3 regions of the Erwinia sp. PME.40.26/001 genome follow, and region 1 is predicted to be linked to each of the others. Evidence: predicted binding sites of a transcription regulator. Region 1 holds the regulator's gene; each other region holds the start of a gene.
What was found. Region 1 encodes PurR, which represses purine synthesis genes. Its sites were predicted from a motif close to CANGCAAACGTTTGCNTG; they were not measured.
Positions count from the first base shown of each region.

Region 1 (3,279 bases):
TAGCGATCAACGACCAGCGCCTGCCAGCTGACGGCCGCTGCACATACGCCGACGGCCTGCACAAAGCGCATCGCCAGCAGCCAGGGTGCCGACTCCACCCACAGCATGGCGGCGCAGCCAATGGCGAACAGGCTGAGACCCATCACCAGCACGGGCTTACGGCCGATGCGGTCAGAGAGCGGGCCCCAGACCAGTTGCGCACAGGCAAAACCGGCAAGGAAAATACTCAGGCTGGCGCTGATGGCACCGGCTTGGGTGCCCAGATCCTGCTGCATTACGCCAAAAGCGGGGAGGTACATATCGGTGGCAAGAAAACCCAGCATACTCAGTATGGCCAGGTAAAACATAAATCCTTTGGAACGCATGGTTTTTAACTCTTATCAGACAATTTTTTCACGTGCGCAGTGTAATCCCGTGCCGAGTGCGCTGTGAAACGCTATTATTCGTCTATTGCAGTGAAATAATTTGAAGGCAAGTTATGTGGTCTGAATATTCTCTCGAAGTGGTTGACGCTGTCGCCAGAACGGGCAGCTTTACCGCCGCAGCGGCAGAGCTTCATCGCGTACCATCTGCGGTCAGCTACACCGTTCGCCAGCTTGAGGAGTGGCTGGCTGTGAGCCTGTTTGAACGCCGCCATCGCGACGTGGTGTTGACCGAGGCGGGTCGCGTATTCAGTGAAGAGGGGCGGGCTGTTATCAAAAAAATGCTTGCCACGCGAACCCGCTGCCAGCAGGTGGCAAACGGCTGGCGCGGGCAGATTAACATTGCGGTGGACAGGATTGTACGGCCGGCGCGCACGCGTCAGCTGGTGGTGGATTTTTATCGTCATTTCCCGGACATGGAGCTGCACATCATGCCGGAGGTGTTTAACGGCGTCTGGGATGCGCTGGCTGACGGTCGCGTGGACGTGGCAATAGGCGCAACCCAGGCCATTCCTGTGAGGGGGCGTTTTGCCTTTCGCGACATGGGCAGTCTGAACTGGCGCTGCGTAGTCCAGTCCCAACATCCGCTGCACCGTTACGAAGGCGCGCTGAGTGAAGCGCTGATCCGCGAATGGCCCTCGCTGGTGCTGGAGGATACGTCGCGGGCGCTGCCGAAGCGCACAACCTGGACGCTGGACAATCAGCGGCGGCTGGTGGTACCGGACTGGGAAAGCGCATTCGACTGCCTGCGTGCCGGGCTGTGCGTCGGGATGGTACCGGGGCACTTTGCCCAGCCCTGGCTGCAACAGCAGGTGCTGGGTGAGCTGACGCTGGCCTCGCCGTTTCCTGACAGTCCCTGCTACCTCAGCTGGTCTGAGCACAGCGCCTCACCGGCGCTGAACTGGTTGCTGGCCTATCTGGGCAATACCGAAACGCTGAATGCAGAATGGCTGAGTGAACAGCCCGGGATCTGATGCGCGGATATTAACGGCGATAGTCGCGGAAGGGGCCGTCGGCAACGGAGCGGCGTTCGATCAGTGAAGGATGCACTTCAATCGTCTGCTGCTCTTCACGTTTGCTGGTGATGCGGTCAAGCAGCATATCAAAGGCTGTTTCCCCCAGACGCTCTTTTGGCTGGTGTACGGTGGTCAGCGCCGGGGTGAAGTAACGGGCGTTGCGCACGTTATCATAACCGATCACCGAAATATCCTGCGGTACGCGCAACCCCATCTCGTCCGCTGCGCAAATCGCACCCATCGCCATAATATCTCCCCCACAGAAGATCGCCGTCGGACGCTGCTTCTGTGACAGTATTTGCTGCATGGCGCGGTAGCCAGATTCCGGTTCAAAGTCGCCCTGTACCAGCCATTCATCGCGCAGGGTAATCCCGGCTTCAGCCAGTGCTTTCAGGAAGCCCGCATGGCGACCGCCGCCGGTATTGCGTTCCAGCTGTCCCGGGATCGCCCCGATATCACGATGGCCGCGCTCGATCAGATAACGCCCCGCCAGATAGCCGCCTTCAAAAGCGTTATCGAGCACGGTATCGGTAAAGTCTCCGCGTGACTCGCCCCAGTCCATCACCACCATTGGAATATTACGGTTCTCTTCCAGCATGGCTATCAGGGGGTCAGGATATTCTGAACACATGACCAGCAGGCCATCGACACGCTTCTGCGCCATCATCGACAGATACGCCTGCTGCTTTTGCAGATCGTTATGCGCATTGCCGAGGATCAGCGTATAGCCTTTAGCAAAGCAGCGGTTTTCAATCGCTTCAATGATTTCGGCAAAGTAGGGGGCTTCACTGGATGTGGCCAGCAGCCCGATGGTTTTGGTGTGGTTCACCTTAAGACTGCGGGCAACGGCGCTGGGGGAGTAATGCAAAGCTTTAATTGCCGCCCATACCGCTTCGCGCGTCTCTTCGGCTACAAAGCGCGTTTTGTTGATGACATGGGACACGGTGGTGGTGGACACACCGGCACGCTTTGCCACATCCTTAATTGTTGCCATTAAAATCCTACTCCTGGTGTTATCGTAACGTACTGATAACAATTTGGTTAAACGTTTGCCTGCGCGCCGCTATTGCTGCCCGACGAGAACGATCTGGGGTGCTGTCTCAAAGATTCGGGGAGGGGTAAAATCATCCGTAGAGTGACATGCAGCGCTGACTTAAAACGTTTCCGGGCGTGTTGCGCAACGGAAAGGAATAATTCTAACAAGGCTGGGCGCAGAAAACGAGATTTTTACGGGTAAGTATGGGAAAATCTGTTGGCTTACACATTGCAGGGTTATTAAGGAGAAAATATGAACACCGATATGAAAATGACAGCGCTGGCGGTGGTGGGTTCACTGCTGATGATTATTGCGTTTAGTTTTACCGCAGTCATGCACTAAGTCCGGCCCGGGAGGAGGTGACCCCTCCCGTATACCCATCACGCTGACGGCACAGTTAACGAATTGTCTTCGGTGTCATCACCCGGCGTGCGCCGATGTAATGCTCCTGCCAGTAATCTTCACTCAGTGCACTGACCTGGATATCTTTACCGGTGCGCGGAGACTGAATAAATTTGCCCCCACCCAGATAAACCCCTACGTGGTCGGCCGTGCCGCGACCGTTAATGCGGAAGAAGACCAGGTCCCCTTTTTCCAGCTGATCGCGTTTGACCGAGGCGGCATCGCGCAGGTGATACATTTCATTTGCCGTACGGGGGATTTTGAACTTCACCAGATCTTTGTAGGCGTACCACACCAGACCGCTGCAGTCGAAGCCGGTTTTAGGTGAGGTACCGCCCCACTGATAGGGTTTGCCGAGTTGCCCCATCAATTTTGTCATCGCTGTCTCGCGCGCTTTTTGATA
Region 1 is NZ_JBVHNP010000001.1:373,579-376,857, forward strand. It holds gene punC (purine nucleoside transporter PunC) at 1-365, opposite strand, end outside; gene punR (DNA-binding transcriptional activator PunR) at 479-1,396, shown strand; gene purR (HTH-type transcriptional repressor PurR) at 1,407-2,432, opposite strand; gene cydH (cytochrome bd-I oxidase subunit CydH) at 2,727-2,816, shown strand; gene ACZ3HG_RS02070 (C40 family peptidase) at 2,872-3,279, opposite strand, start outside.

Region 2 (3,279 bases), on a different contig from region 1:
GGTTTGCCACGGTGAAGAAATTCGGACTCATGCTGGAAACGATGGCAATCAGTACCACCAGCGCAATCAGCGATTTCTGCTCAAGCAGCCATGCCTTACTGATCAGGCGGCGTGAAGGAATTGTTTGCGTACTCATAGTGTTGCCAGCTCCGCGCTGTAATGTTTACCCACTGCCGCCGCCATCAAAATTTCCTGCGAGGCTTGTTCAATCGGGAAGTCACCGCTCAGACGACCTTCGTGCATCACCAGCACGCGGTCACTCATACCCAGCACTTCCGGCATTTCGGACGAGACGAGAATGATGCTCAGCCCTTCCTGTTTAAACTGGTTAATCAGCTGATAGATCTCTTTTTTCGCACCCACGTCGACGCCGCGCGTCGGCTCATCAAGGATCAGCACTTTAGGACGCGTCATCAGCCCGCGGGCTATCGCGACTTTTTGCTGATTACCGCCGGAAAGCAGGCCAATGGGCTGGTTCATTGATGGGGTTTTAACGTTAAACAGCTTGATAAAGTCCCCGACCGCCAGCTGCTCTTCCGCATGTTTTAAACGGCCGCCGCCGTAGCTGAAGTAGTTAAGCGCGGTCAACGACATGTTCTCTTTAACCGTCATTCCCAGCACCAGACCATCGCGTTTACGATCTTCCGAGATATAGACGATACCGTTAGCCAGCCCCTCTTCCGGGGAACGGGCCACCACATTTTTGCCGTCCAGCGTCACCGTACCGCTGCGGCGGGATAATGCCCCGTAAAGCACTTTCATCAGTTCGGTACGTCCCGCGCCCATCAGCCCGGCCACACCCAATATTTCACCTTTGCGCAGCGTAAAGCTGACGTCCTCAACGCCGGAGCCACAGAGGTGTTCAACGTTAAGACGAACCTCACCTGGCGCCTTATCCAGACGCGGATATTGCTCTTCCAGCTTGCGGCCGACCATCATTTCAATCAGCGACTCTTCGGTCAGGGTGGCCACTTCACGCTCCGCGATAAACTGCCCGTCGCGGAAAATAGTGACATCGTCGCAAACCTCAAAAATCTCTTTCATGCGGTGGGAGATATAGACAATGCCGCAGCCCTGGGCTTTCAGCTCGTTGATCACCCGGAACAGCGAGGCGGTTTCGGTATCGGTCAGCGCATCCGTCGGTTCGTCCATGACGATCACCTTAGATTCGAAGCTCAGCACCTTGGCAATCTCCACCATCTGCTGGTCACCAATCGACAGGTCACCCACCAGCTTGTGGCTGTTGAAGCGCAGATTAAGGCGTTTCAGCAGCGCGTCTGCTTCTGCATACATTTTTTTCCACTGAATGCCGCCAAAACGATTAACGAACTCGCGGCCAAGGAAAATGTTTTCAGCAATACTCAGCTGTGGGATCAGGTTAAGTTCCTGATGGATAATGCCAATCCCGGCCGCCTGAGACTCTTTAGGTCCGTTAAAGGTGGTTTCCTTACCCAGCCATGCAAAAGACCCCGCATCACGGGCATAGATCCCGGTCAGCACTTTCATCATGGTGGATTTCCCCGCGCCGTTCTCACCGACCAGCGCCATCACGCGCCCCGGATACACCGAAATCGCCGCACCCGACAGCGCTTTCACGCCCGGGAAGGATTTGTCGATACCTTTTAATTGCAGTAAAGGTTGCATAACCGCCTCAGAAGGTCACGCCAGCGATCAGAATGACATTCGCATACGGGGAACACTCCCCGCTGCGAATGACTGCCTGACTGTGCTGTGTTTGTTGTTTGAACTGTTCGTGACTGACATAACAGATACTGATGGTATTACCCTGGTGTTGTTGCAGTAAGTCGAGCAGGGCGATCAGTTCACTGTGAAGCTGCGGATTATGCTGCTTAATTTCTTCCGCAATGATGGCACTCTCTACCTGCATCTCATGGGTGACCGCCTGGGCGACCTGTAAAAACGTCGGTATACCCTGCGTTACGGCCAGGTCAATACGCTGCGGACCCTGTGGGATCGGCAGACCGGCATCGCCAATTACAATGCTGTCAGTATGACCAAGCCGGGAAATCACGGATGAGATAGCAGAATTTAGTAAGGTGCCTTTTTTCATTATTCACTCCAGAGCGAAACGTTTCGCTGACAGGGAGTGTAAGAAATGCACAGGGGAAAACAATCATCGAATGTTGAAATTGTGATCGCCATCGAAACGTTTCGCTGACGCAGAGGAGGGATTTGTTTTAAGGATGAAAATGGCCCTCTACTGTTACCGGTAAAGGGCCAAAACAGGATTAATTAAAGACCATACCGCCATCAATAAGCAGTGACTGCCCGGTCATATAGTTCGAGTCCGGACCGGCAAGGAAGGCCACGCAGGCGGCAACATCTTCCGGTTCAGACAGACGGCCCAGCGTGATGTTTTTGGCAAACTCCGCCGTACCATAGCCGGCGGGTTTGCCTGCCGCTGCAGAGAACTGGCGGTCGATCTCGTCCCACATCGGGGTTTTTACTATGCCAGGGCAGTAGCCATTGACGGTTATCCCCAGCGATGCAAGATCCCGTGCAGCCGTTTGCGTCAGGCCGCGCACAGCGAATTTACTCGAGCTGTAGATTGCCAGCTCCGGATTCCCGACATGGCCCGCCTGCGAACAGGCATTGATGATTTTGCCGCCGTGACCTTCCGCTTTGAACGCCTTAACCGCCGCCTGGATGCCCCAGATCACCCCTTTAACGTTCACGGCATAAACCTTATCGATCACCTCTTCCGTAATCTCTTCGATCAGCGTGGTGGGGGCCACGCCGGCATTGTTGACGATGACGTTAAACCCTCCCAGCGTTTTACGCGCCTCTTCAACAGCGGCAAACACCTCATCGCGCTTTGAAACATCCACGGCGACCGCCAGTGATTTACCGCCTGCGCTGGCAATTTCATCAGCTACCTGGCGTGCTGTGTCCGGGTTAAAATCGGCGACGGCAACGGCAAAACCCTCCTTTGCCAGACGCAGGGCTATCGCACGTCCTATCCCCTGACCCGCACCGGTCACCAGGGCTACGTTGTTTTTCATATGAACTCCTTCTCGTTTAGGGTTAACAGAATTTACAAAATCTGGCTGAGGTGCAGCTGTCCCATCAGCAGCGGGTTATCGGCATAATCCACCGGGATCGCTACCACCGCCGGGCCCTGCACGTCCATGGCTTTCCGCAGCGTTGGCTCCAGCATCTCGGCACTTTCAACTGCGAATCCCGCTGCGCCAAAGGACTCCGCATAGGCTTTAAAATCAATCGGCCCGAATTTCACCCCGGAGACCCGCTGATATTTCT
Region 2 is NZ_JBVHNP010000003.1:508,453-511,731, reverse strand. It holds gene rbsC (ribose ABC transporter permease) at 1-136, opposite strand, end outside; gene rbsA (ribose ABC transporter ATP-binding protein RbsA) at 133-1,644, opposite strand; gene rbsD (D-ribose pyranase) at 1,652-2,071, opposite strand; gene ACZ3HG_RS12770 ((S)-acetoin forming diacetyl reductase) at 2,250-3,023, opposite strand; gene alsS (acetolactate synthase AlsS) at 3,056-3,279, opposite strand, start outside.
Region 2: the regulator PurR is predicted to act here: its motif matches at 2,083-2,100, upstream of rbsD (D-ribose pyranase).

Region 3 (3,279 bases), on a different contig from region 1:
CAACAGCTATGGTTTACTGTCTTTTCTGCATGAAATGATCATGTCAGAAATAAGGCTAAACCGTGTCGAATAATTAAATTTAGCTTTATATTATATCGGTTTGTTAACGCTGCTGATTACTTGTTTTTTTATTCATCTCTTGATGCTTTTATGACGCCGGGTAATAGGGGGTTGATTGATATGAAAATAAAGAAAACACCTGTAGAGCAAAAAAAATTCGAAATGCTACATCAGTTAGCGTTAATTTGTGGCGAGATTGAATCCAGTCGGGGAGAGGGGGGCGGCTTACAGCAGCCTGAGGTCTGGCCTAAAACCCGGGATTTAGCGGACAGCTGCGGAGAGAGTATTTATATTACACGCACCCTGCTTCTCCAGTTGGTTGCCGAGGGGAAAGTGATCAAACACTCTTCCCTGTTGTTGAAGTCACTGCGCTGGTATATCAATAAAAATGACGGGATTGAGCCTTAATCCCGTCCGTGTGCCCTGAAAATACAGGTAAAGGCGTTACGGCCTATCCTATTGCCGTCAGCGGGTCAGCTGCCAGCCGCGTGCCTGCCAGAGCCCGGGTAGATCGGCCATATCCTTAAATACCGTTACCAGCGGGTGATCGATATGGGGGTTATGGGCATCCACGCAATAATAGAATACCGGGATCCCGGCCGCGATGCCGGCCTTCGCCCCGGCTTCCGAGTCATCCACCAGTATGCAGTGCTCAATTGCAACGCCCATCTGCCGGGCAGCGTGGTACATCAGCTCCGGCTCCGGCTTCCAGTGTCCGATGTCGTAACCGCTGTAGAGACGATCGCCAAAGTACGCACGCATTCCGGTCAGGCCAAGCGAATGCTCCATTTTGGGGACCGTGCCGTTGGAGACAACACACATCGCTACACCGATCTTGTCCAGTAGCGCTTTAGCTCCGGTGATCGGTTTAAGCTCTAACTCGAACAACCGGGCCACTTCCCGGCGATAGGCTGGCTCAAGGACCTCCACGGGCGTTGTGAGCTGATGCTGCCGGCAGACGTCGGCGATGATGTCATACAGCTTCACGCCTTTATATTTCTCGAACATCTCCTGCAACGACAGCGAAGCGCCAAACTCTGCGAAGGTGTTAACGTACGCCTGCGTACAGAGCATTTCGCTGTCGACCAGTGTGCCGTCACAATCGAAAAAAATACATTCCACTGACATCCTGCTTCCTTATGCGTCCTGATGGGCTGATACCGAATAGTAGCGTGAAGCAGGGGGACATTTCGATTATTGATCGTACAAACCCTGTTTTTTGCCGTGTGCAGTGTCTTTTCCAGTTAACGGCAGAGATAAGACGGTAAAAACAGCGCAATCGGTTGCGAAAAAACCGGGTGATCAATATCCCAAAATCTGAATTTTGGGGTAGGATAACGGCCGACAACTTTTCTCCGTTCTGGAAACACATAATGACGAATCCCGGTCTGTTACAACGGATTTTTAAATTGCAGGAGCATGGCACCACCGTACGTACTGAGGTGATTGCTGGTTTCACCACTTTCCTGACGATGGTCTATATCGTTTTTGTTAACCCGCAGATCCTGGGCGTGGCTGGCATGGATACCCAGGCTGTCTTTGTGACGACCTGCCTGATTGCCGCCTTTGGCAGTATTTTGATGGGGCTGGTAGCCAATCTGCCGGTTGCCCTGGCTCCGGCGATGGGCCTGAACGCTTTCTTTGCCTTTGTGGTAGTTGGCGCGATGGGCATTTCCTGGCAGATCGGTATGGGTGCTATCTTCTGGGGAGCGGTAGGGCTGCTGCTGCTGACAATTTTCCGCGTGCGCTACTGGATGATCGCCAATATCCCGCTGAGCCTGCGGGTGGGGATCACCGCCGGTATTGGCTTGTTTATCGCCATGATGGGGCTGAAAAATGCAGGCATCATTGTCGCCAATGAAGCGACGCTGGTGTCGGTGGGCAACCTCACCTCTCACAGCGTGCTGCTGGGCGCACTGGGCTTCTTTATTATCGCGATTCTCGCCTCACGCAATATCCATGCTGCGGTGCTGGTGTCGATCGTGGTGACCACCGGTATTGGCCTGGCCATCGGTGACGTGAAGTACACGGGGATCTTTTCTGCGCCACCGGCGGTGACCTCGGTGCTGGGGCAGGTTAATCTCAAGGATTCACTGAATATTGGCATGGCGGGGATTATCTTCTCCTTTATGCTGGTGAACCTGTTTGACTCCTCCGGGACGCTGATTGGCGTAACGGATAAAGCAGGCCTGACCGATGAGAACGGCAAGTTCCCCCGCATGAAGCAGGCGCTGTACGTCGACAGCATCAGCTCTGTCGCCGGTTCCTTTATCGGCACCTCTTCCGTCACCGCCTATATCGAAAGCTCATCCGGTGTGTCTGTCGGTGGCCGTACGGGATTAATGGCGGTCGTGACGGGCGTACTGTTCCTGCTGGTGATGTTCCTGTCACCGCTGGCAGGCATGGTGCCAGCCTACGCGGCAGCGGGTGCGCTGATTTATGTGGGCGTGCTGATGACCTCCAGCCTGTCGCGCGTGAAATGGGACGACCTGACCGAAGCCGTTCCGGCGTTTGTTACTGCGGCAATGATGCCGTTTAGTTTCTCGATTACGGAAGGGATTGCGCTGGGCTTTATCTCTTACTGTGTGATGAAACTGGGAACCGGCCGCTGGCGTGAAATCAGCCCGTGCGTGGTGGTGGTGGCGCTGCTGTTCGTGCTGAAAATCGCTTTCGTCGACGCGCACTGATGTAACAGGCGGGTGGCAGAAAGGCCACCCGCATCCTCTTCAGGAATAGTTAAGCTGTTTTTCGGTTGGAAGGCTGGTCAGTCGCAGCGTGCGCGGCCCCAGATTTTGGGCGCAGACATTAAAATCGCGCAGCGATTCCCATCCATTATCATGATTATATTCCCACAGCCGCAGCCGGTCGGTGCCTGGCGACAGTGCGCAGGACCAGACCAGTAACGGCTCAACGTCACACAGCGCCTGTATGTCAGGCCAGGTAACCGAACGCAGGCGTCCCGATGCGGGATGTAATCGCAGCGAGTTGATCCCGTCTTCGCCTTCCCCGGTCAGCTTGAGAATGCTCTGGCGCAGCGTCCAGAGTTGAGTGGAGGCTTCAATGGCGTCGTTCTGCGCATTGATCCAGGCCTTTTCCCCTGACGACAGGCATTCAAAATGATGCTCCATCGTCTGGCGACTGTGCGCGCGAATAATTTCCATGTCCAGCCCGGCACGCCCTCCTTCCTCTGCTAACGCTACGCCGACCATATTTCCGGCG
Region 3 is NZ_JBVHNP010000003.1:464,709-467,987, reverse strand. It holds gene ACZ3HG_RS12595 (transcriptional activator RfaH) at 1-73, shown strand, start outside; gene ACZ3HG_RS12590 (hypothetical protein) at 181-468, shown strand; gene yieH (6-phosphogluconate phosphatase) at 526-1,188, opposite strand; gene ACZ3HG_RS12580 (NCS2 family permease) at 1,434-2,747, shown strand; gene ACZ3HG_RS12575 (4'-phosphopantetheinyl transferase family protein) at 2,787-3,279, opposite strand, start outside.
Region 3: the regulator PurR is predicted to act here: its motif matches at 1,333-1,350, upstream of ACZ3HG_RS12580 (NCS2 family permease).